DNA from 2 places in the Paenibacillus sp. FSL H7-0690 genome. Region 1 is predicted to be linked to the other one. Evidence: a T-box and tRNA genes for the amino acid it is inferred to sense, from the RefSeq annotation. Region 1 holds a T-box; the other holds one or more tRNA genes.
What was found. A T-box is a leader RNA that pairs with one kind of tRNA and senses whether it is charged. The one in region 1 lies ahead of argS (arginine--tRNA ligase), so its partner is inferred to be a tRNA-Arg.
Positions count from the first base shown of each region.

Region 2: it has a tRNA-Arg gene. The T-box ahead of argS (arginine--tRNA ligase) is inferred to sense a tRNA for this amino acid. The anticodon was not compared.

Region 1 covers NZ_CP150281.1:5,614,803-5,618,064, reverse strand. Annotated here, with positions in the region: gene argS (arginine--tRNA ligase) at 1-1,743, opposite strand, end outside; T-box leader at 1,784-2,002, opposite strand; gene MHI32_RS24760 (hypothetical protein) at 2,252-2,611, shown strand; gene MHI32_RS24755 (collagen-like protein) at 2,649-3,262, shown strand, end outside.
Region 2 covers NZ_CP150281.1:5,503,276-5,506,537, forward strand. Annotated here, with positions in the region: gene MHI32_RS24250 (transposase) at 23-310, shown strand; gene MHI32_RS24255 (hypothetical protein) at 573-737, shown strand; tRNA gene MHI32_RS24260 (tRNA-Leu) at 1,237-1,315, opposite strand; tRNA gene MHI32_RS24265 (tRNA-Arg) at 1,335-1,411, opposite strand; tRNA gene MHI32_RS24270 (tRNA-Gly) at 1,422-1,496, opposite strand; tRNA gene MHI32_RS24275 (tRNA-Lys) at 1,533-1,605, opposite strand; tRNA gene MHI32_RS24280 (tRNA-Asp) at 1,620-1,697, opposite strand; tRNA gene MHI32_RS24285 (tRNA-Met) at 1,723-1,799, opposite strand; tRNA gene MHI32_RS24290 (tRNA-Val) at 1,889-1,964, opposite strand; tRNA gene MHI32_RS24295 (tRNA-Glu) at 2,054-2,128, opposite strand; rRNA gene rrf (5S ribosomal RNA) at 2,748-2,864, opposite strand; rRNA gene MHI32_RS24305 (23S ribosomal RNA) at 3,011-3,262, opposite strand, start outside.

The sequences.
Region 1 (3,262 bases):
TCCAGAATAGAAGTTGTTGAACAGTGTAGCTAAGGTATGTGCGTAAGTGCAGAGCGTATTTGGCGTTAACTCTATACTTGCTGAATGTAATATCTCCGGCCAGAGGCTTAGCTGTCTTAGCAGGGCAAGCTCTGCTTTTTCCAATTCGGAAGGGAACTGAAGCTGTGCGGCAGCTGTAAGGATTGGGATCGTAGCTTTACTCAAAACGCTTGTCGCACGCGCAAAAGTATACATCAGATAAACTCCGGTATTGCCGGATATTTCGGTAGCCTGTTTGAAATCAAACACGATTTCCGTTCCTAAATTAAACCGCAGCAGATAGTAGCGAATCGCAGCAGTGGCAATCAATCGGCTGGAGAGGCCGTCTTTATCGGAACGTGAGTGCTCAATGTTCTGTTCCATAAGCTCCACCAAATCGCTTACCTTAATCCCGATTCCCTGACGTCCGGACATAGCATAAGAAGATTTGCCTTCTGAAATATCTATACCCAGCTCGGCCGCCGAAGCGGGACTAAGAGATACAACACCATAGCTCACATGATGGAGTTTGTCTGCTTGCTCGTTATAACCTAGTGCCCCTAAGGCTTGCTTAACCATCTGTTGTGGATATTCCTGTCTGTAATCGATCACATTGATGACTCTGTCCGCCTGCCCATAAGATTCTTGGGTTCCAGTTAATCCAGTTGTCCATAAACCGGACGAGAATTCGCTAAAGGAGAAATCTTTGGTCAAAAGACCAAATTTCCAGAGATGATAGGCAATATCTTTGGCTGTATACGTTAAAATCCCATTCGAACGCACCAGCACCTTATCGAGCTGATGCTCCTCTGAATCCGCTCCAATGTTAGCCTCTGTTCTTTGCTTCAGCACCCAGCAGCCTGCGAGTTTACCTTCAGTCTCTTGTACAAAAACGGCTGTCTGCTTCAGTAGCTCAGCTGCGGCTGCCCAAAATCCCTCTTTTAAAATACTGCTCTCCCATACCAGCAAATCATAATAAATTCCAAAATGTTTCATTTCCTCTACATGCTCTCTAACGATGCGTTCAGCTACAAGGTTGCCCAGCCAGGCTTCGTTACCGCCCCCTTGTTCAAGGGAGTGCAGTATATCTGTGCGCTTATGTGTCATCTCAGGGTTCAGCGCATATTCTTTGTTCACTTTGGCATAAAGATCCCAGCAAAAATCACCGAAACGTTGGTGTTCCCCTTCTAAAGATATATTTAATAATCCAACAACTGTATCCGCCAGCTGATTGCCGAGATCATCAATGTAGTTATGGACCTCTACGTTATACCCAGTTCTTTTCATAATTCTGACTAGAGTATCGCCGATACAGGCGTTTCTTAGATGACCTACGTGAGCGGCTTTGTTGGGGTTGATAGAAGTGTGCTCGATGATGACTTTTTCCCCAGTGCTGGCAGGCAGTTCAAAGGAATGTTCAGCCCAGCTTTGCCAATTCATATACAAATTGATAAATCCGGGAGCAGCGACTTCAACTTTTTGTAAAAGACCGGCGAGGCGCCCTTGGAATTGAAGCTCTGCTTTCACTAATTCTGCTATGACCATTGGGGATTTACGTAGAGTTTTGGCTAGCTGCATAGCGATATTGCATGAATAATCACCATGCTCTAGATTAGCTGGCTGTTCGATCAGAATGGCAATGTCCTCTGGATAGTCAGCTCCTAAGGTATTGAATACACGTTGTACACTGTGCTCGATTCCGTCTTTGATGATTTGATTTAACATGGTATACCCTCCTTTGAAAATACAAAAAAGCCCTCGTCTCAAAAGAGACGAGGGCTTTAGCGCTCGCGGTACCACTCTCGTTGCTGAACAAGTTGTTCAGCCACCTTACGGGATAACGGCCTTCAGCCGGGACTTCCTACTAAGGTTCAGAAGTCCATCTCACGGGTGCGCTTCATTAAAGGGATCTGTACCGGCTTACACTCTCCCGGCTCGCTGAGGACTAGATCTCGTTAACTACTCTCCCGCTCATCGATGCTTAATTAATTTTTACCAGTATACCTAATATTTCATAAAAAGCAATAGTGGTTAGCTTCTTAACAATCTTGGTTGCTCTTTGTTGTTAGCTTATCAGTTTAGTAGATTATAAATTTGGAAAAAGAAGGCTGTCTTGTTATAGGACCAGCTGTTCCTTTGAACAACAGTCCACACGCTAACTCAAGCCAAGGAATATTACTATACGGAGCCACTAATCTTTCAAATTGTAGTGGAAGGGAGGAGTGAATAAAACATGGCTATTTTTTCTACTGGACCTATAGATAACAGCCCGATCCTAGGGGTCAGACCGTCGCAACTGGTAACCGTAAAAGTAGTTAATCGGGATTCTCTTAATCCTTATAATCTAGTTATTCAAGGTTTCCTTCTTAACGGATCAAGAACGATGTATGTGAATGAAACAGTAAATCTAGCACCTAATCAAGTTTTAACTAAGAACTATTTTGCCGACTTGGACGCATTTGAATTTGTGTTTACAACAGTAGAAGCGGTTGAAGCAGAGGTTGGGATTTCAGTCTGGGGTAAACAGAACTCAGGGGCATTGGTAGATCCTCATCGCATAGTTGCGTGGGAGAAGCAGGCAGTATTAATTTAATAATTATTACAGTTAACGTTAAAGGAGTGATGAGAAATTGAGTTATTTATCTACCGGACCGATAGACAATAGTATGGTAGGGGGTGTAAGACCTACTCAGCATGTTACTGTCAAAATTGATAACCGAAGTGACATTGATTCATCAATGGCTCTTGTTCAAGGATACTATATGGATGGGACAAGAACTTTATATGTCAGCGAGCTGATAAATGTAGCACCTAATGAAGTTATAACACGTGATTATTATGCCGATTTTGATGCGTTTGAATTTATTTTTACAACTACAAGTCTGGTAGATGATCCGATTCAAATCTCAGTATGGGGAAAAAATAGCGTTGGCCAGATTGTGACTGCCCATCGACTTGTACATGCAGAATTGCTTGGTGTAACGCAAGGGATAACTGGCGCGACCGGGGCGACTGGTGCAACGGGAGCGGATGGAGCAACAGGAGCAACGGGAGCAGACGGAGCAACGGGAGCGACCGGCGCAGGAGAGACTGGGGCGACAGGTGCAGATGGAGTAACTGGTGCAACCGGGGCGACGGGAGCGGATGGAGCAACTGGAGCGACTGGAGCAGGAGAGACTGGGGCAACAGGTGCCGATGGAGCTACAGGTGCAACTGGTGCAACCGGAGCGGATGGAGTAACGGG
Region 2 (3,262 bases), 110 kb from region 1:
AACACTTGGAGGGGATATTTTTATGGCGAAAAAAGGACAAACATTTCAGATGTATACAGAAGCATTTAAATTAAAGGCGGTTAGAACCTACTTAGATGGATCATCTAGCTATACGATCATAGCTGAACAACAAGGTATCCGTAGTTGCACGCAATTGAAGGTTTGGGTGAGAAAATGGAAAAACGGAGATTCTTTCGATGAACGTAAAAATGAGGAAAAAGAGATGAATCCTAGGAAAGGTCGCTCTCGCACGTCCTTTGGTAGTGTCGAACAAGAAAGTGACTACCTGAAAGCGCAGGTGGATATTTAAAAAAGCGGTATCCAAATCTAATAAAGGAGAAGCTCCCAGGCAGCGAGAGAACTACGCTACCCGCATCATATTACAGACCTCATAGCGATTGCAGGGATATCACGGACCAGTTACTACAAATGGCTAGCTACATAGCCTAAGCGTCAGAGCCAGGAATGACAAAAATCAAGAGATCAAGGAACACATGATGGCCATTCATTTTTCGCATCCAGATTTAGGCTATCCTCGCATTTCGACTGCCATGTAGGAGGCAGGCTTCAACGTGAATCACAAGAAAGTATGGCGAATCATGAAAGAACTATCGATCAAATCTATCATTCGAAAGAATCGAAGACAGTCTAGTTATACCCTTTCTATCGTTTTCCCGAATCGCTTAAAACGTAAATTTCATGCCACAGCACCACAGCACCACAGCAAAAAATGGTAACGGATATTACCTATATTTCGGACGGAACTAACTTTCATTACTTATCCGTCATACAAGATCTATTCAACAACGAGATTGTCACTTTGCAATTGTCAGAACGTAACGATGTTCAACTCGTGTTGGATACGGTTACGAAGTGGACAAGAAAAAGAGACGTACATTGGAAGCCGTGCTCCATTCGGTTCAGGGCTTCCAATACACGTCTCAGGCATACAATACAGGATTAGAGGTATTCGGCATTAAAGGCAGCACTCTCGCAAAGCTACCTCCCTAGATAATGCATGTTTCGAATCCTTCTTTTCGCATCTCAAAACAGAGGAGTTGTACCTCAAACAGTGTAATTCAAGAGCGGAAATATCACCGCTTTCAAGCAAAACTATCGGTGCGCGCTGGCAGCATAGCTTTTTTCATTTGTCTACTTGACAGGGGTATGACCAATACTCAGAAAATAAAAAAACTTGTAAAATTGCTGAAAGCAATCTTACAAGTTTTTTCGATATACCGGTGAGAGGACTCGAACCTCCACGGTTTCCCTCTCGATTTTGAGTCGAGCGCGTCTGCCATTCCGCCACACCGGCAAAGTATTAAGTTAAAATATGGCGCGCCCTGAGAGATTCGAACTCCCGGCCTTTTGATTCGTAGTCAAACGCTCTATCCAGCTGAGCTAAGGGCGCAAAATTTATATGGAGCGGACGACGGGAATCGAACCCGCGACCCTCGCCTTGGCAAGGCGATGCTCTACCGCTGAGCCACGTCCGCACACGGTATGTATTGATGTCCGACTCACTAAAGAAGTGAGCCATGAAGGACTCGAACCTTCGACACCCTGATTAAAAGTCAGGTGCTCTACCAACTGAGCTAATGGCTCATAAAGCAAGAAAATGGCGGAACCGACGGGATTCGAACCCGCGGTCTCCTGCGTGACAGGCAGGCATGTTAGGCCAACTACACCACGGTTCCAGAAGAATAATTGCTTAATGAAAATTGGTTGCGGGGGCAGGATTTGAACCTGCGACCTTCGGGTTATGAGCCCGACGAGCTACCGGGCTGCTCCACCCCGCGTCAGTAAAAAAGTATTAATTCCCTTGGATCCCCCGGAAAGTATCCAGAATCCTCAGTGAAGCATTAACTTCACTTTTGGGGATGTGTTATGGTGGAGGCTGAGGGGATCGAACCCCCGACCCTCTGCTTGTAAGGCAGATGCTCTCCCAGCTGAGCTAAGCCTCCATGTAAAGAAGCAACTTAATTATCATAACATAATCAAATCTGTAATGCAACCTTTTTTTCTAGAAGTCTGAAGCTGTTTCAAGAAGAAATGGTGACCCGTATGGGATTCGAACCCATGTTACCTCCGTGAAAGGGAGGTGTCTTAACCCCTTGACCAACGGGCCGTTTTAAAAACAAATTGTTTTGACAACAAAAAAGATTATATCATGTATTATTAAGTATAGCAATACCTAAACTAATTATTTTTCTTTTTACTCTTCCCTAGGTAATAGATTGATATGAAGCTTTTGAGCTATTATCTCAACGATTTCACCTATAGTTCTATCATTCGTGTCTAGATGCTGCTTAAATACCTCGTGATCAAGCCCTCTGATGCACCTGTCGATCTGCTGAGCAGCCCAAGAGTCTTTTCCTTCACTCTAATGCTTAATCTCTTAAGCAAGGTCTCTCGGCAGGCACACAAACTAAAATGATAAAGCTCTATACCTCCATCAATTAACTTGCTGATGATTTCCCTGCAATAATCCGGATTCACTAGGGTCATAGGTACGATAATTATTCCATCATATTCGCTAGCTATGTTTTTCTTCGATAAATTTCATTTGCGGTTTCTGTCTTCCCTGGACCAAAAGCACCATTGATCCATATAATCATGATCATTTGCCTCCATGAACTAATTTTCATTCAAAAACCACTTCACAGTGATTGCCTATCCTTATAATAAACTGCTAAACATCGTACAACAAAAAGACCACTGTCGAATACTCAACAGTGGTCTTGCGTGCTTGGCAACGTCCTACTCTCCCAGGACCCTTCGGTCCAAGTACCATCGGCGCTGGAGGGCTTAACGGTCGTGTTCGGGATGGGTACGCGTGGAACCCCTCCGCTATCGCCACCAAACGGGCATTTGCGGTACAAATGCATTATTCAGGTCTCAGCATCGCCAAATGCTGAAAACAAATTCATCATCACACAGTCACTTGGACTATATAAATCTGAGCTTGATGCCTGAAAACTGAATCCGAAACGAATCTGCATTCTAACTATAGGATAAGCCCTCGACCGATTAGTATTGGTCAGCTCCATGCATTGCTGCACTTCCACCTCCAACCTATCTACCTCGTCGTCTTCAAGGGGTCTTACTAATTGGGAAATCTCATCTTGAGGGGGGCTTCACGCTTAGATGCTTTCAGCGCTTATCCCGTCCGTACGTAGCTACCCAGCCATGCTCCTGGCGGAACAACTGGTGCACCAGCGGTACGTCCATCCCGGTCCTCTCGTACTAAGGACAGCTCCTC